Regions from separate parts of the Thalassospira sp. A3_1 genome, predicted to be linked through region 3. Evidence: riboswitches for the same ligand, from Rfam matches in the RefSeq annotation. Region 3 holds a riboswitch; each other region holds the start of a gene.
What was found. A riboswitch is a leader RNA that binds a small molecule or an ion and turns the genes downstream of it on or off. The one in region 3 is predicted to bind cobalamin.
Positions count from the first base shown of each region.

Region 1 (8,128 bases), 510 kb from region 3:
AAGCGATTGGCGATCAGCTGACCTGCGTGTTCGTTGATCATGGTTTCATGCGCTCGGGCGAAGCCGATCAGGTCGTCACCCTGTTCCGTGACCATTACAACATTCCGCTGGTCCATGTGGATGCCTCGGAAACCTTCATCGGTGCGATCGAAGGCGAAATCGACCCGGAAACCAAACGCAAAACCATTGGCCGCCTGTTCATCGAAGTGTTCGAAGAAGAAGCCAAGAAAATCGGTGGTGCTGATTTCCTTGCACAGGGGACCCTTTACCCGGACGTTATCGAAAGCGTGTCTTTCACCGGTGGTCCGTCTGTCACCATCAAATCGCACCACAATGTCGGCGGCCTTCCGGAACGCATGAACATGCAACTGGTCGAACCGCTGCGCGAATTGTTCAAGGACGAAGTCCGTGACCTTGGTCGTGAACTGGGTCTACCCGACAGCTTTGTTGGTCGTCATCCGTTCCCTGGACCGGGCCTTGCCATCCGCATCCCCGGCCAGCCGATCACGCGCGAAAAGCTCGATATCCTGCGCAAGGCCGATGCGATCTATCTCGAAGAAATCCGCAATGCTGGCCTCTATGACGCCATCTGGCAGGCCTTCGCGGTGCTGCTGCCGGTCCGGACCGTTGGCGTGATGGGCGATGGTCGTACCTATGACTATGCCTGTGCACTTCGTGCCGTCACCTCGACCGACGGTATGACCGCCGACTTCTTCGCCTTCCCGCCGGAACTGCTTGGCCGTATCGCCAACCGGATCATCAACGAGGTCAACGGTATCAACCGCGTTACCTACGACTACACCTCGAAACCACCGGGAACGATTGAGTGGGAATAAGTTTTCCGATCACCGGAAACAACAAACGGCGCGTCCATTGGGCGCGCCGTTTTGTTTTGGGCTGTTTTAATAGCCCGGCCCATCCGAGCCGCAATCCCCTGTCGAATTGCATGCATTCGATAAAACCTGCTGAACGCTGCGCTGCCAGTTAAAGGTCAGGCAGGAGGACAGGGACAGGGTCGCGACTATTGCGGCGATAAGGGCAAGGTGGCGCATGGTGGCCCCCGTTTCCTTTGGATGGTTCAAGCCGGTATCAGACGACAACATTATACCAGAATCCGGTCGCAATGTCGTCGGCAGAGGGTTTACGCGGCGAAGCCCGCAATCAGATCTTTTTGACGAATTCGGATTTAAGCTTCATCGGGCCAAATCCGTCGATCTTGCAATCGATATTGTGGTCGCCTTCGACAAGGCGGATATTCTTGACCTTGGTGCCGACCTTAAGCGGCTGTGACGCACCCTTGACCTTCAGATCCTTGATGATCGAAACCGTATCGCCATCGGCAAGGATATTGCCATTGGCATCCCTGTATTCGGTTTCGTCTCCGCCTGTTGCGGCTTGCTGCGACCATTCATGGGCGCATTCCGGGCAAATCAGCAATTCGCCATCTTCGTAGGTATAGGGCGACTGGCATTTCGGGCAGGGGGGCAGCGTGCTCACGGCAAATCCTTGGGTAAAAGCTTGATAAAGACCCACCCGTTCCGGTTTGGCCGCCTATCTCGTAACGCCCGAATTCCCGATTGTCGAGAGGTTGCGCCGATATTTAAGTCCCAGATAATTGCGAGCCAAAGATCAGCATCGCAAACAGGCTGACAAAGTAGGCAATTGATCGCACGCCATTGATGCCCGGAAGGCGCGTGATCCCGGCAAAGTAGAACCCGGTATGGGCAAGGCGTGCGATGGTAAAGACAACTGCACAGGTTACGGTGACAGTGTTTGAAATATCGATGGCGTGCGCGACCAGAACGATGATCGCAAACGGCACCAGATTTTCCAGATGGTTCTGGTGGGCACGAAGGCCGCGCGCGGCCAAGCCCTGCCGTTCGGGCAGGTTGTCGCGATTGCCCATCAGGCGTTTGCCGCCGACCTGCCTGCCATAGGACCAGTTGTAAACCCAAGGAAACGCAAGGCAGAAAAGAGCATTGAAGACGAGAAGGGCAAGTTCGATTGGCAAGGAAATACCTTTGAGTGATGGTGTTTCCCTGCCATACGCAGGAAGAAGGGAAAGCGATCACACTTTTGCGCAACGGAGTTTGCGCATTCAGCCAAAGGTGGTCGCACTCAAAGTGATTATTCTTCTGCAGCCTTGCGAAGGGCCGGGAGCCCGACACCAGCCGTTTCAAACCCGCCATCGGCGGCGATCACCTGACCGGTAACGTAGCTCGCCTTGTCGGAACATAAAAACGCAATCACTTCGGCGATTTCGAGTTCGCTGCCATACCGGCCAAGCGGCATGGCATCAAGATAGGCCGATATGATTTCTGGCGAATGCACGGCCATGGCAAGCTTGGTTTTGACCGGGCCGGGGCAGACGCAATTGGCCCGGACACCAAAATCACCAAGCTCGATCGCTTGCTGTTTCGTCATGTGAATGACGGCCGCCTTCGATGTGCCATAGGCCACCCGAAGGGTCGATGCCCGAAGTCCGGAAATCGAGCCGATATTGACAATCGCACCCTTGGTCTGCTTGAGTGCTGGGATCGCCGCCTGCGAAACAAGAAAGGTCCCGTCAAGGTTGGTTTCCATGATCCGGCGCCACGCGCTGAAATCGGTTTCATGGATCGGCAGGAAATCGGCAACCCCGGCATTGTTGACAACCGCATCGATCTGTCCGAACTCGATCAGGACGTCGTCGATCATCAGATCGACCTGCTCTGGGATCGATACGTCATATTCAAATGCCTTGGCATTTGCGATATCGCGACATGCGTTGCGAAGTTCCGCGCTGTCGCGATCAATCATCGCAACCTGCCAGCCCAGTTCAATAAAAAGATGCGTGGTGGCAAGTCCGATGCCACGTGCGGCACCTGTTACGAGGGCAACCTTGTTTTCCATTCACGTCTTCCCTGATAACAGCCGTTAAATTGGCTGCTTTGTTTCTTATGAAGGACGGCCCCGTTTTAACCGGGCCGCCATGATCACAAGAGCTTACAGGTCGTCGGCAACGAATTCCAGAAGATCACCGGGTTGGCAATCAAGTTCCCGGCAAATCGCGGCAAGTGTTTCAAACCGCACACCGCGCACCTTGCCTGATTTCAGGAGCGACAGGTTCTGTTCGCTCACCCCGATCCGGTTGGCAAGGTCCTTGGACTTCATCTTTCGCAGGGCAAGCATCACGTCAAGCCGGACAATGATCGCCATCAGACGAAGCTCCTGTTCTCGTCCTCGATCCGGGTGGCTTCTCCCAATACCCACGCAATCACCAAAAGCAACCCGCCCAGAAACAGGGTGCTGGCCTCGGCATCGCTGAGCCCGATAGACAGCATCCGTTCGCCTTCGGGGCGGGTAATAGTCGCCAGCACGGAGGTCAGTGCGCCTGAAAGCGGCTTGATCAGGGTTTGCGCCATAAGGGCCACGGAAAATGCTTTCAGGTGGGCAATCGGGGCAGGCTGGAAAATATGGTTTTCGGCAAAGGACAGGAACATCTTGCGCAACCGCCAAAGCCCATAGGCCATAACAAGTGTCGGCAGCATCATCGATGCCATCACGGCATATTTCTGCCAGCCGGAAAGGGCGCGCAATTCTTCAAGGCTGATGGTCATCTGGCTGGCGCTGGTATCGATCCAGCCATCCACGTGCCAGATCAGCGGCACGAGGCAGATTTCAAAGACAACAGCGATAAGGCATACCCAGCCAAGAATGCGGCTGACAATGCGGACATTTTTCAGGGTGTCGGACATGACGGGGCTCCATCCGGAAGCACTCGGGTGACGTTTAAATAACGAATCGAATTTATTAATTAAAATAAAACATGAATTTTTTATTGAAATGAGTCAATCCGGATTTTTGCCCGTAACCGGGATTTGGACGTTAGGCGGGCGACACCTGGCCAAAATCCAGACAAAAAAACAGCCGGGGCGGTTGAAACACCCGGCTGTAGAAGGATGGCGGGGAGGGGAGGAAAACCCGCCACGGAAGAGAGGGAGACGAAAAAGTCTGGCTGCTTCCAGCGCGGCGTCGTTAATGCCGTTCGGAAGAGATCATCGCATCCCACGCTTCCTGCAAACGTTGCTTTGCTTCACGGAAACGCTGCAGGGATTCTTGCGGGATATCGTCGCTATGATCCTTTATCTCGCTCCAGGCGGCATCCATGTCATCCCACGCCTGAACAACCTCACTTGGAAGTTTTTCAAGGCCGCTTTCGGATTCCCTGCAATGTGCTGCAAGACCGAACTCCCAATCCTTGAATTCCTGATGGAGCTTGGCGTGCTCCGGAATGGGGCGGGCTGTCATGGGAGCCTCCTTTTGCTTTTCCAGACAGTTTCAATCTGGCGTGTAATCGTGTCATCGATTTGCAATGAAAAGGCGATTTTGGGGCATTTTAACCACAAGGCATAAAATCCCGGGCTTACTTGCCCGTCATATCGTTCCACGCCTTTTCAAGCTTTGCGGTTGCCTTGTGGAACTGCTCTGCAGTGGTGTTGCTTGCCGCATCACCTTCGGCCTTAAGCTTTTCCCATGCCTCGTTCATCTCGTTATAGGGGCCGGTAATCTCTTTGGGCAGATTTCCGATCTGCATGTCGTTTTTCGCGCAGTAACCGGCCACATTCCGTTCCCAACTGTCACGGGACTGGCGCAGATTGAAAATGTCGAGTGCTGTTTGCTCTTGCATCGGTGCGTCTCCTTGCTCTGGTTGGCACTTTCGATGGTGTGTCATACCTGTAACGTTCCCTGCGGGGCGGAGTTCCATGCGCGCAAACATCAAGTCCCCTTGCCAAGTGCAGCTGGGCATGGAAAATAGGGGGATGTCACAAAGCAAAACGAAATCCCGCAAGGTCGAAATTGCCTCGGCGCGTCCCGTGATCGCCGGGGCTGAAAACGGCAACGATTGTCAGGAATGCGATACGGCCGCACGTCTTGGCCTTTCCACCGAACAGGGCGAGGCCGTAACGCGTGACGCATCACGTGCGACCGGTCATAACCTGTCGCTTCCTGATATTGAGGCAGCAGCAAAAATCTTTGCGCTTCTGGGGGATGCCGGGCGGCTGCAGCTTGTTCTGCGTTGCATGGAAAAACCGCAAACCGTTGGCGAACTGGCCGAGGCATCGGGCATGTCCCAATCCCTGACCAGCCATCACCTGCGTCAGTTGCGCGATCAGCGCATTCTGGCATCGGAACGAAACGGGCGTCATATCTTCTATCAGATTGATGACGAACATATTTCCCGTGTTGTTCGTGATGTCTTTGCCCATGTGACCCACGACTGAAATACGTCTTTTGCGTTGTCGTGAAATTGCCACATTCGACGAATGAACCCGCGTCGCGTCCGGTTTTCACATTGCGCTTGCGGGGAATTACCGTCATAAACGAACTGCTTGGTTTTTACCTGTCTGCTCGGGGCAGGTAAACGAAGAGGGAATTTGGAAGACCGTTTGTTTTGGGCGGTCAAAGCCAAAGCCGCCCCCGCGACTGTATGCGGAAAGTGCCCGCCATCACGCCACTTGCGAAAGCAGGGAAGGTCGGCGACGCATGATGACCCGCAAGCCAGGAGACCTGCCAGGCATGGACCCGAACCGACTGTCGGGTGTGACAGCATAGGAGAAGTTTATGACCACGCAGACCGCGGCATTTGCCGCTTCAAAAAAATCGGTTCTTCTGCCGATCATCGTTTGTGCCGTTTTTGGCCTCGCGATCATCTTTGTGACCGGCCATGTTCAGGCTGAATTGTTGCACGATGCGGCACATGATGTGCGCCATGCAACCGGCTTTCCGTGTCACTAAGCCATGATGTCACGCATTTTCACCAGCGCATTGTTCGCTGGTGCTGCAGCAGGTCTTATTGCGGCCCTGCTTCAGCTTTATTTTGTGCAACCGGTTCTGTTGCATGCGGAGCTTTATGAAACCGGCGAGCTGGTTCATTTCGGCGGTGCTGCGGTTAGTGCACATCAGGATGTCGGCGGCATTGATCTTGTCCGCGACGGGTTAAGCGTCCTGTTCACCATGCTGGTCTATACCGGGTATGCGCTTATTCTGGTTGCGGCCATGGCGCTGGCTGAAAGCCGCGGTCACGAGGTCGCTGGTCGTCAGGGTATTATCTGGGGCATTGCCGGGTTCTGTATCGTTCATTTTGCACCGGGCTTTACCCTTGCACCTGAAGTGCCCGGTGTTGCAGCCGCAGACGTTTACGCACGGCAGGTCTGGTGGTTTGCCACCGTCGGGACGGCGGCAATTGCCGTCTGGCTGATTGCATTTGGTCGCAATTGGGTTTCGTGGGGGATTGCTGCAGTTCTGCTGCTTGCCCCCCATGTCATTGGCGCGCCGGAGCCCGATGCCTTTACCGGGCCGGTACCGACTGAAATCGGGGCGCTTTTTGCTGCCCGTGCATTTGGTGTCGGTCTTGCTGCCTGGGTGCTGGTTGGCCTGTTTGCCGGATATTTCTGGCAACGCGAAGGACAACGGGCCGCACAGGCGCAGACCGCCTGATCGCGGTCAAAGTACGATCCTTTTCGGGCGTGCCACGGGCGCGCCCGATTTATTTTCAGGGTTTTCACGAGGAATAAAATGTCACGTTCACTTGCCCTTTTCGGGATTGGGCTGGTTTTCGGCGGGGGGATCGGTTTTCTGGTGGCGGCTGGTAACGGCATCACCCTTGACGGGCACGATCACGGTGATCCGATGGCGCATGGCGTTGCCGGACATGGTACCGCACACGGTGAAATGAAGATGGGGGCGGCACATGCCAGTCACGACGCCATTATTTCATTACCTGCGGGCACTGATGCACCACGTCTTGATGTCGCGATGATACCGGACCCGGTCAGTGGCTGGAACCTGCATCTAATGGTGCAGAATTTCCGGTTTGCCCCCGAACATGCCAGCAGCACGCATGTCCCGGGAGAAGGTCATGCCCATGTCTATGTTAACGGCACCAAGATTGCCCGCCTGTATGGCCCGTGGTTCCATATCACAGAGCTTCCGGCGGGCGATAACGAGGTCACGGTAACGCTGACGGCCAATGATCACAGCCAGCTTGCCGTCGGCGATAAGCCGCTGCGTCAGACAATGACTGTTTCGGTGGCACCTTAATCAAAGGGCCGGAATTCTGGCCTTAAGGCAAAAACGAAGACGCCCGCAGCCGCGTGCGTCTTCGATCCATCCATCCGGGGCGTTCAGATATTCCCGGCAGGTGGCAATGATATCGTCAATGTCGTGACGCGCCGATAATCCGGCAAAAAGATAACTTGCCCGCCCGGTTCCCTGAAGTGCAACCGATGTCGGGTCGCTGCATGATCCCATGCAGTCAACCTGTGTGACTTCAAACGTTTCGGGCAATTCCGCCTGATCAAGTGCCGTGCCTAACTGCCGCGCAAAACCATCCGCATCGACAAAATCCACCTTTGAGGCCGGATCAGCATCGGGTGCTGGCTGGCAGGTTTTGCAAATGACAATACGGGGCATCGGGCGGTTGGCCTTGGTTCTTAAATCGGGTGGTCACTATGGCCGCAGTGCTGGCGTAATTCATCAACTTTTTCGGGGCGTCGGGCATTGTGTGTGATAACATTCAAATCATGGTTTGAATGTTCTTGACTCCACAACATATGAATTGTTATTTGAATGTAACGCATGAATATAAATTTGAATGTTGGCGAGGTCCAGAATGTCCGTCATCGCAAAATGGGATCAGTTCCCGGCCATTGGAAATTGTGAAAGCTGCAAGTCATCGCTGATTGCGGCTCTGAACGACGCCGTACCGGGGCAAAGCTTTCTTGCTGCCGCCGATGGCCTGCACGCGCAATCCGAACTGAGTGGCAGGGAACAGGGCGCGGTTGACGATGTGCTGGCCCGCCATCGCGACGGCATTTCGCATCGTCATTGGGCTGTATCGGGCATGGATTGCGGGTCCTGTGTGGCGAAAATTGAAACCGCGCTTTCCAAACGTGATGGCGTGCAATGTGTTGATGTATCGATGATGCGCGAAATGGTGACGCTGGGTCTTCGCGACGACAGTGCCGAAACGCGTTCCGATATCAGCACCATGCTGACCAAACTGGGTTATCCGGCAAGTGAAAAGGTAATGCCGGGGGCAGCGAAATCATCCGAAGCCGCTTGCTGCGCTGGCGGTTCCTGTGGT
Region 1 is NZ_JAGHQQ010000002.1:1,012,592-1,020,719, forward strand. Features, by position in the region: gene guaA (glutamine-hydrolyzing GMP synthase) at 1-836, shown strand, start outside; gene J7395_RS11755 (hypothetical protein) at 903-1,052, opposite strand; gene J7395_RS11760 (zinc ribbon domain-containing protein YjdM) at 1,162-1,497, opposite strand; gene J7395_RS11765 (MAPEG family protein) at 1,601-2,011, opposite strand; gene J7395_RS11770 (SDR family NAD(P)-dependent oxidoreductase) at 2,128-2,892, opposite strand; gene J7395_RS11775 (helix-turn-helix transcriptional regulator) at 2,986-3,198, opposite strand; gene J7395_RS11780 (DUF2975 domain-containing protein) at 3,198-3,737, opposite strand; gene J7395_RS11785 (hypothetical protein) at 4,018-4,290, opposite strand; gene J7395_RS11790 (hypothetical protein) at 4,406-4,669, opposite strand; gene J7395_RS11795 (metalloregulator ArsR/SmtB family transcription factor) at 4,803-5,264, shown strand; cobalamin riboswitch at 5,357-5,573, shown strand; gene J7395_RS11800 (CbtB domain-containing protein) at 5,605-5,778, shown strand; gene J7395_RS11805 (CbtA family protein) at 5,782-6,480, shown strand; gene J7395_RS11810 (hypothetical protein) at 6,559-7,083, shown strand; gene J7395_RS11815 (DUF1636 domain-containing protein) at 7,084-7,455, opposite strand; gene J7395_RS11820 (heavy metal translocating P-type ATPase) at 7,655-8,128, shown strand, end outside.
Region 1: another riboswitch for cobalamin. It lies ahead of J7395_RS11800 (CbtB domain-containing protein); the one in region 3 lies ahead of J7395_RS09315 (ABC transporter substrate-binding protein).

Region 2 (8,128 bases), on a different contig from region 3:
GTCGAGCCCCTTTTCGATTGCGCTCATGCCAAAGGCCATTGCTTCGGCACAGCCTTCGTCATCCATGGCGGGTTCTTGTGAGAAATCGTTGGTTGGAATTTCAAGTGCGACTTCCATCACGCGCAATTCGGCATCTACTGTTTTGCAGATCTGGTTGATCGCCGCACCGCCATTGATGAAGTTTTCCACCATTTGCTGGTTGACCTCGACCGGGAAGGCGGACACGCCCTGGGCGCAAACACCGTGACTTCCGGCAAAGACCGTGACACGCGGACGTGACATGTTCGGGCGTGAATTTCCCTGCCACCCGGCCAGCCAAAGGCTGATATCTTCCATGCGACCAAGTGCGCCTGCGGGTTTGGTCAGTTCGGGCTCGCGCGCGCTGACGGCGGCCTGTGCCTCGGTATCGACACCGGGCAATTCGGCCATCAGGGTGCGGATTTCATCAAGGCTTTGCGGGGGATGCTTGGGGTCGAACATGGAAAATCTCCGGCTGGCGGACGAGGATGCAAAGCGTCTTCTGCTTGGCTTCTGTCGCGCCCATGATTAGTCTGATTGCGTGCAAAATGCCAGTTCGAATATGGGAAATCACCCGTGACAAATGATCATAATCAAGCCGGAATGAAATCGCAAAGCCCTGATGACGAGGGCATTGCCAGCAAGATTGAGCACGACGAAGACATTTCGTCGCCAAAGGGACCGGTTACCGATTTCTGGCGGGCGCTGGCCCTTTTGAGCCGTGTTCCGGTTTCTGCAACATGTGACTTTCGCCCGGTTGCGATCGCGCGGTCGGTCTGGTGCTGGCCATTGGTGGGACTGTTTATTGCAGGTATCGCGATCATCCCGGCATATCTGACCGAAGTTCTCACCGGAAATGGCATGATTGCGGCCATTGTCGCGACGCTGGCACTGATCCTGTTAACCGGGGCGATGCATGAAGATGGTATTGCCGACTGCGCAGACGGATTTGGTGGCGGGCAGGACAAGTTGCGTAAACTTGAAATCATGCGTGACAGTCGCATCGGCACATATGGTGTTGTTGCACTTGTTTTATGCCTTGCGATGCGTGTTGCTGTTCTGGCGGCTGCGGGTGAAAGCGGCAGCATGGCCGCCATTCTGATTGTGATGGCGACACTATCGCGTGCGGCGATGCCGATTGTGACCTATGTTTTTGATCCGGCGCGTGAAGACGGGCTTGGCAAGGGAGCCGGACGTCCCGACATCAGAATGGTCGCGGCAGGACTTGCCGTTGCCTTGATACTGGTGGTGATTGTTGCAGGGGCATTGACCGCATTCATGTGTTTGGTTGCCATGATGGTCGGGGCATCGATCGTCGGCTGGATCGCCCGGCATCAGATTGGTGGCCATACCGGTGATGTGCTGGGTATGACGCAAATCATTTCCGAGCTATTTGTCGGCATTGCATTTATCGCAGTGTTGCAGGTCACTTGGTGATAAGATCATAAAAATACCGCCGCGCAAATTGACCGGCATTTCATGGATTACATTTTTCCTTGGGGGAAGAATGCAGAAGGCAGTGACGACGCGGTGGTGGCTTGTTCGCCATGCGCCGGTGACAAATCCGGAACGGCTTGTTTATGGTCGAAGTGACATGCCGGTTAATCTGTCGGATGAAAAAGCGTTGCGGGCCTTGGCGCGTCAACTGCCTCGCGAGGCGATCTGGGTTACCAGTCATTTGTCGCGAACGCTTGATACCGCGTTAAAACTTCTGGAACTGATGGATGAAAACATCCTGCCGACCCGTGAGACCGGGTTTGCCGAGCAGCATTTCGGTACGTGGGAAAAGAAGCACTGGAATGACCTTCCGAAGGGGGAGACCACACGTTTCTGGACGGATTTTGCCAGACAGCACCCCCCGAATGGAGAAAGTTTCGGGGATGTTGTCGAACGCGTCGGCCCGTTGTTTGACCGGTTGACGCGCTATTGGGCAGGGAAAGATATTGTCGCGGTTATTCATGGGGGAACGGTACGCGCGGCTTTGGCAAGCGCCCTTGGTCTGCCACTTGAGGCGGCGTTGTCGTTTCATGTCGATACACTCGGTTTGACGCGGATCGAACATATTGCCGGTGTCGATCAGCCTGGCTGGCGGGTAACCGGTGTGAATTTGCGCTATTAGACGATCTGGCGATTTTGGATGAAAAGAACCCCGCGCGAAAATCAGGCAGGGTATCTGTTTCAGGCTGATTTTCGCTGTTCGGTTTCACGCGAACCAGAAAGGGCGTATTCCGACAAAAAGCGATCTACCATATCGGCAGTGACATCGTATCTGCCACAGATTGACGCGACATCTTCGAGATAGGCTTCGTAGTAGGGAATAGGGCGGCTGCGCGATTTGCCGCGAAGCTCGTTGATTTCAGTGAAATCGGACGTGAATTCCGGTGCCTCTATCACCTGAATAATCGTGTCGTCGATGATGGCCGCTGGTTTGCCCTTGTATTTCTTGCCACAGGCTGAAAGCATTTTGCTGGCGGTCGGGATGGATATCCCCGGCTGACCCAGAAGCTGTGACATTTGATCCTCGTCGAAATCGTCATTTTCGAACAGTTCCACGAGTTTGGTCAGGTCACGGACCAGAAGCGAAAGCGCATTTACGCGAATGCCACGCGCATGCGACCAGATAATGGTCGCGACAACACCACAGGTCGGACGGCTGGCATAAATGTTTCGAACATCACGACGCGCCAATGATATTTCACCATTCACGGCATGATGTTGCAGGAATTCGGGAAAGGATTGATCATTATAGTTCAATCTATCAAGCAACCCGCGCCACATGTCTTCGCGTGATACGGTTTGCCAGGTTGTTGATTTCAGGTTCCGAATTCGTTGAATTTGTTCATGAATTGCCATTTGATCAGCAAATTTCCAATTAACCCCAAGAGTTGACCCGAAACCTTTTGCGGTTCCAGCATCCGGACTTTGTTTGTTTTGTAATGTTCGGCGATCACGCTGGCGGCTTTTGGCAGCTCTGATTCCAACGTGATAAAATTATGTTCTCCTAAAGAATAACCGCTCACAAGCAGTCAATTCTTACAAATACTGACCTTATGGCTAGGTCGGAGTTTGGGCTTTGGTCATAGGGGCAAAGCTGCTAGGTTCGGCGCTGCCGTTTGGTGATGGGAAACCGGTGTGATGCCGGTGCTGCCCCCGCAACTGTAACGGGTTGGGTGATCCGGGTGATGTGATGTCACCAGCCACCGGTAATGTTGATGCGTAGCCAACATGCCGGGAAGGCGGATTGCTTTCATGCCCGCAGCCAGGAAACCAGCCATCGGTATCCCTGTTCGCAAGGATATGGGGTAACGCAATCGGGCCTCGGTGGGAGGTCAAAGCGAAGGAAAACGGGTATGACCCAGAATATGGCTGAAAACAGCCAGCTTGCCGGGATCCATCTGATCCTTGGCGGTGCCAGATCGGGCAAAAGCCGGTTTGCCGAAAACCGGATCAACCATGCAGGCGGCGGTATCTATATCGCGACCGGTCGTGCGTGGGACGACGAAATGGCAAACCGTATAGAACTTCACAAATCATCGCGCGGCGAGATGTGGCAAACGATCGAGGAACCGCTTGATCTTTGCACGGTCCTGTCTGCCTGCAATAGTGATGGCAGCAAACCGGTATTGGTCGATTGCCTGACGCTTTGGCTGACCAATCTGATGCTGGAAGATCGCGATATCGAGGCCGAATTTGACCGATTATGCGACATCCTTCCTGGGCTGGACATTCCGGTTCTTCTGGTGTCGAACGAGGTTGGCTTCGGGATTGTGCCGGAAAATACCATGGCGCGCAGCTTTCGGGATCACGCAGGACGATTGCATCAGCGAATTGCCGAACTTGCTGATCAGGTGACGCTTGTGGTTGCCGGCATTCCGATGGCAGTTAAATAGAACAGAATTTATGGATTTAAGGACAATTGAACATGGCACAGCTTGGAAAAATCCCGGCAACAGTGATCACCGGCTTTCTTGGTGCAGGAAAAACCACGATGATCCGCAATATGCTGGAAAATGCCGGGGGTAAGCGGATTGCACTGATCATCAACGAGTTTGGCGATCTGGGTGTTGACCGCGAGGTTATTAATGGATGTGGCATATCGGGTTGTGCCGAGGACGACGTTGTCGAACTGGCAAACGGGTGCATCTGCTGCACGGTGGCCGATGATTTCCTGCCAACCATCAAGGGGTTGATTGATCGTGATACACCGCCAGATCATATCGTGATCGAAACATCCGGGCTTGCATTGCCAAAACCGTTGGTCAAGGCGTTTAACTGGCCGGAAATCCGGTCGCGCGTCACGGTGGATGGCGTCGTTGCCGTTCTGGATGGAGCGGCGTTGCGTGACGGGCTGTTTGCCCATGATCATCACGCGGTTCAGGCACAGCGCGAAGCGGACGACAATCTGGATCACGAAAGCCCGCTTGAGGAGCTGTTTGAAGAACAGCTCCATTGTGCGGATATGGTGGTTCTGAACAAAACCGATCTGCTGAGCGAGGCCGAAATTGCCAAGGTCGAGGCAGATGTCCGGGCCGAGCTGAAACGTCCGTCCGTCAAGATTATCGCAACCGCGCATTCAAAGGTCGAAAATGCTGTGTTGCTGGGTCTTGGTGCGGCAGCCGAGGACGACCTTGATAGTCGCCCGTCTCATCATGACGATGGTCACGAACATGACCATGATGATTTTGAAAGCTTTGTCGTGTCGCTTGATAATGTTGAGGATGCCGCAGCGCTTGAGAAGCGTTTGATTGATGTTGTGCGTCAGTTTGATGTGCTGCGGATCAAGGGGTTCCTTGATATTCCCGGCAAACCGATGCGTCAGGTCGTTCAGGGTGTTGGTGAACGGTTCCAGCGTTATTTCGACCGTCCGTGGGCGGCAACCGAAAAGCGCCGGTCGGAACTGGTAGTGATTGGCCTGCATGGTCTGGATCGCAACGCTATCGAAGCGGCCATCAAGGCGTCTTGAAGCGGCGCGTTCATGTTTGAACACTGAGATCATCCGGCTGCGCCAGTGCAGGCCGGGTGATTTCAGGACCCTGATATCCGAGAAAAGAAACGGAAGTTCCCGATGCATCTACTTGCCGCCCAGCCGGGACTGGTCACCGATGGAAGCGAGGCCGTCGATCTGGGGCAAAGCCCGGGCGATGTTGTTATCCTGTCGGCTGCAGAGTCCGAGCTTGCCTGTCTGGCGGGTGCGCAGGCACGGCTGGATGCGGGGTTTGGCAAGGATGTCCCTTCCCTGCGATTGGCGAGCCTTTTGCAGCTGGGGCACAATATGTCGGTCGATCTTTATGTCGACGACGTTCTGGCAGAGGCCAAATTCATCATCGTGCGTATTCTGGGCGGGCGAGGATATTGGGAATACGGGATCGAACAACTGGTCGAACTGGCCCTTCGCAACGATGTGCCGCTGGTACTGTTGCCCGGTGACGATCAACCCGATGCAGAGCTTCTGTCCCTATCGACGGTTAAGGGCAGCACATATCAGCAAATCTGGCGTTACCTGATCGAAGGTGGGCCGGAAAATGCCGAACATTTACTTCGTCTTATATATGAAAAGTTAAACCCGTCTGTCAGCTGGAACTGGAAACCGGCGGCACCCTTGGTCAAGGCCGGGTTGTACTGGCCGGGAAAAACAACGGCAAATCTTGAAGAAATTGAACAAATTTGGAAACAAAATCATTCTGTTGTTCCGATAATCTTCTACCGTGCGTTAATTCAGGCCGGTAATCTGGACGTAATTGATGCACTGGTTGAAGAACTTCAGACTAATAAACTAAACCCGTTGCCAATTTTTGTTGCCAGCCTGAAAGATCCGGTTGCTGCTGCCTTGGTCGAAGAATGGCTGGGGGCAACCAAAGCAGACCTGATCCTCAATACCACCGGTTTTTCCCTTGCGGTGCCGGGTATCGAACGCCAGAGCGGACCGTTTGACGGTGTAGACGCACCGGTTTTTCAGGTTGTGCTGTCGGGCGGTGGTGAAGCGTCCTGGCGTGATGGTGTCAACGGGCTTGCCGCGCGCGATATTGCGATGAATGTAGCATTGCCGGAAGTAGATGGGCGTATCCTGTCGCGTGCAGTGTCATTCAAGGGATCGGCGGGCAAGGATGCCCTGACACAGATTGATCTGGTCAAATATATCCCGGTACGCGATCGTGTTGCCTTTGTTGCAGAACTGTCGGCCAATTGGGTCAAATTGCGCAAGACGGACGCTCCGATGCGCAAAGTCGCGATGATCATGGCCAATTACCCCAACAAGGATGCGCGGCTTGGCAATGGTGTGGGGCTTGATACACCGGCCGGGATGATTGAGACACTGCGTGCGATGAAGGATGCCGGGTACAGGATTGACGACCTGCCGGAAAATGGCGATGTGCTGATTGCCGCGGTTAAGGCCGGGCCGACCAATGATTACAAGTCGCTGGCTGATCGGATTGTTCGGGTGACGATCCCGGTTGCGGATTATCGCGCGGCATTTGCCGCCCTGCCAGCGCGCATTCGCCAGCAGGTGACAGATGCCTGGGGTGATCCGGAAAGCGATCCGTTTTATCTGCCGGATCGGGCGGCGATTGCCCTTTCGATCCTGCCGATGGGCAATGTTGTCGTCGGGTTGCAACCGGCACGTGGATACAATATCGATCCGCTTGAAAGCTATCACTCGCCCGATCTGGTGCCGCCCCATAACTATTTCGCGTTCTACATCTGGCTGCGTCATCATTTTGGGGCGCATGCGGTCATTCATTTCGGCAAACATGGCAATATGGAATGGTTGCCGGGCAAGTCGTTGGCGCTGTCGGAAGAATGCTTCCCCGAGGCCGTGTTTGGCCCGACGCCGCATTTCTATCCCTTTATCGTTAATGATCCGGGTGAAGGCACACAAGCCAAGCGCCGTGCGCAGGCCGTGATCCTTGATCATCTGACACCGCCTTTGACGCGGGCGGAAAGTTACGGGCCGCTCAAGGATCTGGAGGCGCTGGTCGATGAATATTACGACGCAGCCGCGGTCGACCCAAGGCGGCTGCTGATCCTGAAGCGCGATATTCTTGAACTTGCCATTCGCATCGGCCTTGACCGTGACTGCGGGATTGAGCCGGACGAGGATGAGGAAAGCGCACTTGCCAAACTTGATAACTATCTGTGCGAGTTGAAGGAACTTCAGATTCGCGATGGTTTGCACATCTTTGGCAAAGCGCCGGAAGGCGATCTTTTGACCGACCTTCTGGTCGCATTGGCAAGATTGCCAAGGGGCGCGAGCGAGGGGCCGAAGGCATCGCTTCATCGTGCCCTTGCTGCCGATATTCTTGGTGATCCCGGTTTTGATCCGCTTGATTGTGCCTTTGCCGAGTTTTGGCCGGGCCTGAAGCCCGAAATCCTTGCGCGATATGATGTTGGTCCGTGGCGCACCACGGGTGATACGGTGGAACGGATCGAGCTTTTGGCGCGCGATCTGGTGCGCGGTGTGATCGCGGCCGATAGTGCATGGCAGCGGACAATTGAGGTTCTTTCCGATATCGAAACATCTATTCGTCCAGCGGTCACAGCCTGTGGCGATGCCGAGATTGCCGGATTGCTGCGCGGTCTTGCGGGCAAGTTTGTCGAACCGGGGCCATCGGGTGCACCAACGCGCGGTCGACCGGACGTTTTGCCAACCGGGCGGAATTTCTATTCGGTTGATACGCGGACGGTTCCGACCCCGGCGGCATGGCAATTGGGCTGGAAATCAGCCGAACTGTTGTTGGAACGGCATGTTCAGGATCACGGTGAATGGCCCGCGGCCCTGGGTCTTTCGGTTTGGGGCACCAGCAATATGCGCACCGGGGGCGATGATATTGCCCAGGCGCTTGCCCTGATGGGGGTACGGCCAACCTGGGACAGTGCATCGCGCCGGGTCACCGGGTTCGAGATTATGCCCGCATCCCTGTTGGGGCGTCCGCGCGTTGATGTGACGTTGCGCATATCGGGTTTCTTCCGCGATGCATTCCCCGGCTTGATTGACCTGTTTGACAGCGCGGTGCGTGCGGTGGCCGAACAGGCGGACGAAGCGCCGGACATGAACCCGATTGCGGTTCGGGTTACGGCAGAAACCGCTAAGCTGTGTGAGGCTGGGGAAAGT
Region 2 is NZ_JAGHQQ010000001.1:1,336,687-1,344,814, forward strand. Features, by position in the region: gene cobT (nicotinate-nucleotide--dimethylbenzimidazole phosphoribosyltransferase) at 1-480, opposite strand, end outside; gene cobS (adenosylcobinamide-GDP ribazoletransferase) at 595-1,455, shown strand; gene J7395_RS06040 (histidine phosphatase family protein) at 1,526-2,137, shown strand; gene J7395_RS06045 (hypothetical protein) at 2,197-2,772, opposite strand; gene J7395_RS06050 (hypothetical protein) at 2,832-3,038, opposite strand; cobalamin riboswitch at 3,098-3,309, shown strand; gene cobU (bifunctional adenosylcobinamide kinase/adenosylcobinamide-phosphate guanylyltransferase) at 3,369-3,908, shown strand; gene cobW (cobalamin biosynthesis protein CobW) at 3,941-4,981, shown strand; gene cobN (cobaltochelatase subunit CobN) at 5,084-8,128, shown strand, end outside.
Region 2: another riboswitch for cobalamin. It lies ahead of cobU (bifunctional adenosylcobinamide kinase/adenosylcobinamide-phosphate guanylyltransferase); the one in region 3 lies ahead of J7395_RS09315 (ABC transporter substrate-binding protein).

Region 3 (8,128 bases):
GAACACCATCTTCGAAATAGCCATCTGCGGTGAAGCCGGTATCATCCCAGTAATCGATGTGATTGCCTGAAATTTCGTAACGTCCCTGATAGGCGGACTGACGATTGCCGCGCGCCTCGTCATAACGCCCATTGGCCAGCAATTCCTGACGGATGTTACCGTCTGCCGTGACCCACATGCCGACATAGGGATGCGGATCGTTCGACGCGGTACCGGACATGACGGTATCCTCCTGTGCGGTGGCTGTGCTGGAAAACAGCATCAGAAGACTGGTGATGGAAGACGCAAACATATGACGTGCCATGCGGGCCTCCTTGGGCGGTACGGATCAATATGCCGATGCCGTCGGGCGTACGATGATCTCGTTGATATCGACGCTGTCGGGCTGGGCGATTGCATAAAGGACAGACCATGCAATCGAAATCGGACTAAGGGCGGTTTTGCGCAATTCACCGAGGAACCCCTTGGCGCTGTCATCGGTGATATCGTTGCCAAGTTCGGTTTCGGTAACACCCGGCGAAACCATGGTAACGCGGATATCCCGGCTTTCCTGACGCAGACCGTCTGAAATGGCCCATACGGCATATTTGGTGGCGCAATAAACCGCGGCGGTCGGCGATACCAGATGCGCCCCGATCGATGCGGTGTTGATGATATGACCACCGCCCTGTTCCTTGAACAATGGCAGGGTGGCGGCAATACCGTTTAGAACGCCACGGATATTGACATCGATCATCTTGTTCCACTCGTCGATTTTCAGTTCGGCAAGTGGCGACAGGGGCATGACGCCGGCATTGTTAAACATCACATCAACGCGGCCATAGGTGTTTTTGGCGAAATAGACCAGTGCTTCGACATCGTCGGCATCGGTGACATCAACCGCGCGGCATGTGGCGGTGCCGCCTTCGGCTTCGATCTCGGCGACGATGGAATGGAGTTTGGCCGTGCGGCGGGCGGCCAGAACGACCTTTGCACCATTTTCAGCCAGAAGTTTTGCCGTGGCTTCGCCAATCCCGCTGCTGGCACCGGTGATAACGACGACCTTGTTTTCAACATTGCTGGACATAAGCGACATGACATCCTCCGTGTTTGGTTGATGGCGCTCAATGTGAGTGCAAACAGCAATTTGATGAATACACAGAACTCTTGATCAATTGCCTGATCCTCCGAACGGTACGAAAACCGCTTTTCAGTACAGTCCGGATCGGTATAGTTCATATTAGAGAAACAAAGGAGTTTGGTGATGTCTGTATTCGAAGAGATGTCTGAACTGATTGACAAATACTGCGAAGGAGAAGGCGTTGCCCAGACGCCGGTGAGTGCGATGCACCTGTATCGTGCAACCGGGCCATCGATGAAAGTCCCGACAATCTATAAGCCATGCCTTTGTATTATCGCGTCAGGTGCCAAAGAGGTCACTCTGGGCGAGGCGGTTTTCAGTTACGCGCCCGGAAAGTATCTGGTGGCGTCGGTTGACCTGCCCATTGTCGGCTGTGTGACAAATGCCAGTGCAGCACTTCCCTATCGCAGTTTGTCGATTGAACTTGACGGCCAGATGCTAAGTGACCTTGTAACCCAGATCGATCTTCAGATCGGATCCGCATCCGAAAGCGATTGTGGGCTTCATGTCGATGATGCCAGCGATACCTTGCTGGATGCCGTGATGCGCCTGTTGAGCCTGTGCGATCAGAAAGACGATATTTCGGTGATGGCGCCGATGCTTCTGCGCGAAGTGCATTATCGCCTGCTGCGTGGCCTTCAGGGGGCACGGATTGCACAAATCGGAATGGGCGGCAGCAACATGCAGCGCATTTCCAAGATCATCCGTCTGATGAAGGACGACTTTGCAGCACCACTGCGGGTCGATGATCTTGCGGCACAGGCAAATATGAGCCCGTCTTCCTTCCATCATCATTTCAAGCAGGTAACATCCATGAGCCCGCTTCAGTATCAGAAACGCCTTCGCCTGACGATGGCGCGCCAGATGATGCTGACGGAAATGAAGGATGCGGCGACTGCGGCCTATGAAGTCGGATATGAAAGCGCATCACAGTTCAGTCGCGAATATGCCCGCATGTTTGGCGCACCGCCCATGCGTGATGTATCGGCCATCCTTGGACGACTGGGCGGGGATGGTACGGCGGCAGCGAACGCCTATTAGGAAACCAGATCCTGACCCTTGATGATTGCGACCGGTTTGCAATTCTCTTGACGGGTCTGTGTGACTATGTGACATCAATTGATGTCAGTATCCGACAAGGATAAAGGGAATTCGAAGCCGTCTGCTAGGACGGTTAACCGAAGCTGCCCCCGCAACTGTAGGCGGTGAGTGTTTTTCTTCTGAAAGCCACTGGGATATTTCCCGGGAAGGCAGGAAAGCACAGCGACCCGCGAGCCAGGAGACCTGCTGACATGACGACGACGGACCGGGCGGGGTGCCCCGGAGGATGTCGGTACATGTCACCGTCTCACGCAGGTTGCAATGCGTTCTGCCTGCTTTCGGGTTCTGACATTTCCCGCCATTTTTCAGCACCTTTGCAAGTCTCTTGACCATAGTAACTTTGTTGTTATGTTATAACATAACATTTATTGGTTTGATATGCCCGATCGGGAATGAAATTCCGGATCGGTATATCCATGAAAGGACGCAAAGTGATCGAACTTAACAAACGGGTTCTTGCAGTCGGGGTGTTTGCTGCAGGACTGGCTTCTTTCGCGCAATACGCATCTGCGACGGAATATCCGCTTACACTGGAAAATTGTGGTCGGACTCTGACCTTTGATCAGGCCCCGAACCGTGTCGTATCGCTGGGCCAAAGCAGCACCGAACTGCTTTATCTTCTGGGGCTGGCCGACAGGGTGGTTGGAACGGCCGTATGGCTTGGCCCGGTGCAGGAACAGTTTCGCGACGTCAACGCCACCATTCCGCGTCTGGCAGACAACGATCCCAGCTTTGAAAGTGTGGTCGGCCAGAAACCCGATATGGTCACAACCCAGTTCCAATGGCATATCGGCCCGAATGGCAAGGTCGGAACGATTGACCAGTTCGCCGAACTTTCAATCCCGGTCTATACCGCACCAGCCGATTGTATGGGCAAGGACAACACTACGGGCGGCGACGGAACCCGAATCGATGCCTTTTCCATGGATCAGATCTATCAGGGGATAGATGACCTTTCGAAAATCTTCGATGTCGAGGAACGTGGCGCCGAACTGATTGCCGATTTCAAAGCCCGCGAAAAAGCCGCACGTGAAAAAGTCGCCGCCGTCAACGGCAAGGGCATTTCGGCCCTGTTCTGGTTCTCCAGTGCTGAAATCGATGTTGATCCGTTTGTCGCCGGTCAGAAAGGTGCGCCGGCCTATGTCATGTCGATCCTTGGTGTCGACAATGTCATCGACAGTGACGATGAATGGCCCACAGTCGGGTGGGAAACCATCGCACGAACCAATCCCGATATCATTGCGATTGGCAAAATGGATCGTCGCCGTTTTCCGGCCGATGACTGGGAACTGAAAATGCAGTTCCTGAAAGCCGATCCGGTAACCAGCCAGATGAGTGCCGTCAAAAGCGGAAATATTGTCGTCATGGATGCCCAGTCGATGAACCCGACCATGCGGACAATCGAGGGCATTGAAACGCTGGCCAAGGCAATCGAGGCGTTCGAGGCGACCCAGTGATCGGGCCAATGATCGGGAATATCATTTCCAGCCCCGTTTTCTTGAAACGCATCAGCGTGGCATTTGCCGCGCTGATGTTGCTGGCTGCGGTCCTGGCGGTTGCCGCATCGGTGGGCGAAACAGCGATCCCGGTGGGCACGGTGATCAATACGATTGCCAATCATTTGTGGGATGCCGGGTATCCGGTGGATGCGATTGATGCCGGTATTATATGGAACTACCGACTTAGCCGCGCAATCGTCGCCGCAAGCTGCGGGGCGGCACTTGCTTTTTCCGGGGCGGTCCTGCAGGCGCTTTTGCGTAACAGTCTTGCCGATCCTTACTTGCTGGGCATTTCAGCCGGTGCCTCGACCGGTGCGGTCAGCATCGTGATCCTAGGTCTTGGGGCCGGGATGCTTTCACTGTCACTTGGGGCATTTATCGGCGCAGTGGCGGCATTCGCCTTTGTGACCCTTCTGGCATTACAGGCCGGGCGCGGTACGGGGGCGATCATTCTGGCCGGGATTGCCGGATCGCAGATGTTCAATGCCCTGACATCCTTTATCGTCACCAAATCGGCCAGTGCCGAGCAGGCGCGCGGCATCATGTTCTGGCTTCTGGGCAATCTTAGCGGCGTGCGCTGGCCCGATGTGTGGCTGGCTTTACCCGTGGCTCTTGTCGGGCTTGTCGTGTGTCTTTGGCATGCACGCGCACTTGATGCCTTTACGTTTGGTCGTGAATCCGCCGCATCGCTTGGTGTTCCGGTCAGGCGGGTTTATGCGATCCTGATTGCCGCGGCCGCGATGATGACGGCGGTAATGGTCAGTATCGTTGGTTCCATCGGCTTTGTCGGGCTCGTGATCCCGCATGCGGCGCGCTTTTTTGTCGGAACGCGCCATGGGCTGCTATTACCGCTATCGGCATTGATTGGCGCACTGTTTCTGGTCTGTGCCGATGTCATCTCACGCGTGATCGTTCCGGGGCAGGTTTTGCCAATCGGGGTGATTACCGCCCTTGTCGGGGCCCCGGCCTTTGCCCTGATCCTGTGTCACGGAAGGATTTTGCGATGAGTTTGGAACTGTGCGATGTCGTCTGGTCTGCCGGTTTTCGCAAGATCATCAAAAATGTCTCGCTCCGTGTTGAACCGGGCGAGTTTCTGGGCCTGATCGGGCCGAACGGATCGGGCAAAACAAGTTTGATGTCGGTTTTGGCCGGTATTCGTCCACCTGATCAGGGGCGCGCGATGTTGGCAGGGCAGGACATGAAAAAGCATGGCCGTCGCAAACTGGCCCGGCAGATCGGCTTTGTCGAACAGCAGGCCGATACCACGGACCGCCTGACCGCGCGCGAGGCAGTCGCACTGGGGCGCACACCATATCTCAGCATGCTGTCACCCTGGTCTGAACGGGATGATGCGATTGTTAACCGCGCCCTTGGTGATGTCGACATGACCCATCTGGCCGACCGGTTCTGGCATACACTTTCGGGCGGCGAGAAGCAGCGGGTTCATATTGCGCGCGCGCTGGCGCAGGAACCGAAATTCCTTCTGCTGGACGAGCCGACAAACCATCTGGATATCCGCCATCAGCTTGGATTACTGGAACTGGTGCGCGAATTGCCGGTTACCGTGGTCGCAGCCCTGCACGATCTGAACCATGCCGCGATGTATTGCGATCGGATTGCCATGATGCGTGATGGGGAACTGGTGGGGATTGGCAGTCCTGCCGACATTCTGACATCGGAAAATCTGCGCGATGTGTTCGGTGTCGAGGCAACCATCGAGCATGGCCCGAATGGTGAATGTGCGGTGCGCTATCACGCAGGCATGAAAAAAGACCGGGCTGCATGACCCGGTCTTTTTAATTCAAAGGCTTACTTCTGTTCGCGGGCAATCGCGCGCCAGCCGATATCACGGCGGCAGAAACCGCCCGGCCAGTTAATGGCGTCAACGGCTTCATAGGCGCGTTTCTGCGCCTCGGTCACCGACGTGCCACGTGCGGTAACGCCAAGAACACGACCACCTGTCGCGGTCAGTTTGTCACCATCCATTCTCGTTCCCGCATGCAGGACCTTGACCTTGTCCATCGCATCCGCATCGGCGACGTTTCTGATCTCGGTGCCTTTTTCGTAGCTGCCCGGATACCCCCTGGCGGCCATGACAACGACCATGGCGGTTTCATCATGCCATTCGGGTTTGACGGTATCGAGTTTGCCGGTGGCCGCCCCATCAAGGATATCCAGTACATCCGATTTCAGGCGGGTCATCAGAACCTGGCATTCCGGATCGCCAAAACGGATGTTGTATTCGATCAGTTTCGGATTGCCCGCATCGTCAATCATCAGACCGGCAAACAGGACGCCCTTGAACGGATGGCCTTCGGCGGCCATGCCCTTGACGGTCGGAACAATGATCTGTTCCATGACCTTGCCTTCAACAGATTTGGTAAAGACCGGGGCCGGGGAATAGGCACCCATACCGCCGGTATTCGGGCCGGTATCGCCTTCGCCAACGGCCTTGTGATCCTGTGCTGCAATCAGCGGGATGACGTTTTCGCCATCGCAGACGGCAAAAAAGGATGCTTCTTCGCCAGTCATGAATTCCTCGATCACCAGCTCCGCACCGGCATCGCCGAACTTGCCACCAACCATGCATTCGTCAATGGCAGCAAAGGCTTCGTCAACTGTCTGGCAAATCGTCACACCCTTGCCCGCGGCAAGGCCATCGGTTTTGACAACGATCGGCGCACCGTGCTTTTCAACAAAGGCCCGCGCATCGTCAGGCGTGGTGAAACGGCCATAGGCCGCAGATGGCACGCCAAACTTTGCGACCATGTCCTTCATGAAACCTTTGGAGCCTTCAAGCTGTGCGGCAGCCTTGGAACAGCCAAACGATTTGATGCCAACCGCATCCAGCGCGTCTACAAGGCCCGCGACCAGCGGGGCCTCGGGGCCGACAACTACCAGATCGACCGCATTGTCGGTGGCAAATTTCACAAGGCCGTCAATGTCGCTATCGGAAATGGCAACACATTGCGCGGAATCGGCAATCCCGGCATTGCCCGGCGCGCACCAAAGTTTGGTCAGCCGCGGGCTCTTGGCAATTGCCCAGCACAATGCATGTTCACGTCCGCCACCGCCAACGACCAGAACCTTCATGATTTTAACCTCGATTACGTGTCCGACTGCTTGATGGTCCAGACGGGATGAACTAGGCTTGCACCCCATCCCGCTTGAAAATTTATGCGGGCTTTTAGCATAAAGTGCCCTTGATGACGCAAGATTTGTTCGACCCGTTCGCTCCCATGCCCGAAGAACCCGCGAAACCGGGAAATCTGCCGGAATTTTCGGTCTCTGATCTTTCCAACGCGCTTAAACGCACGGTCGAGGATGCGTTTTCGTTTGTGCGTGTGCGCGGCGAAATTTCCGGCTTCAAGCGCGCAAGCAGCGGTCACATGTATCTGGCCCTCAAAGACGATCAGGCCGTGCTGGATGGTGTTTGCTGGCGCGGGCAGGCATCCAAGCTTGGCCTTGCACCCGAAGACGGCATGGAAGTCATTGTGACCGGGCGACTGACGACATTCCCGGGCCGGTCGAAATACCAGATTGTCATCGAAACGATGGAAGTCGCGGGCGAAGGCGCGCTTCTGAAGCTTCTGGAAGAACGCAAAAAGAAACTTGCCGCCGAAGGACTGTTTGATGCGGATCGCAAAAAGCCGATCCCGTTCCTACCTGATGTCATCGGGATTGTAACATCCCCAACCGGGGCGGTTATCCGCGATATCATGCATCGGCTGCGTGAAAGGTTTCCGCGCCGTGTTTTGTTATGGCCCGTGGTGGTGCAGGGAACCGGTGCCGCCGAACAGGTCGCGCAGGCCGTGCGCGGTTTCAATGATCTTTTGCCCTATGGCAATATTCCGCGCCCCGATGTCCTGATCGTCGCGCGCGGTGGCGGATCGCTGGAAGACCTTTGGGCGTTTAACGAGGAAATCATTGCCCGTGCGGTGGCGGAATCCGGCATTCCGGTGATCTCGGCGGTCGGTCATGAAACCGATACCACCCTGATTGATTTTGTGTCCGACCTGCGCGCGCCCACCCCGACGGGGGCCGCGGAAAAGGCCGTTCCCGTGCGGCTTGATCTGATCGGTCAGGTCGAGGAAGACGGCCTTCGTCTGACCCAAGCCGTCCGTCGGCTTGGCGTGGAAAAACGCACAGCCCTTGAAAGCCTTGCGCGTGGTCTTGGCGATCCGCGCCGGATGCTTGAAGAACGCAGTCAGGCCCTTGATAACTGGTCGGATCGACTGCCGCGTGCGGCAGGCAGTGTTTTACAGCAGGCGCGTGCACGTCTGAACGAAGCTGGGGCACGGCTGGTCAGTCCGCGCGAACAGCTTTCGGAAAAACGCGGACGGTTGGAAAATGCTGGTCTGCGGCTGGATGGGGCGATCAAGTCCGCCATCCAGATGCAAAGGGCCCG
Region 3 is NZ_JAGHQQ010000002.1:500,902-509,029, forward strand. Features, by position in the region: gene J7395_RS09300 (Atu4866 domain-containing protein) at 1-304, opposite strand, end outside; gene J7395_RS09305 (SDR family oxidoreductase) at 329-1,075, opposite strand; gene J7395_RS09310 (AraC family transcriptional regulator) at 1,244-2,161, shown strand; cobalamin riboswitch at 2,230-2,427, shown strand; gene J7395_RS09315 (ABC transporter substrate-binding protein) at 2,638-3,678, shown strand; gene J7395_RS09320 (iron ABC transporter permease) at 3,687-4,727, shown strand; gene J7395_RS09325 (ABC transporter ATP-binding protein) at 4,724-5,506, shown strand; gene purD (phosphoribosylamine--glycine ligase) at 5,530-6,813, opposite strand; gene xseA (exodeoxyribonuclease VII large subunit) at 6,927-8,128, shown strand, end outside.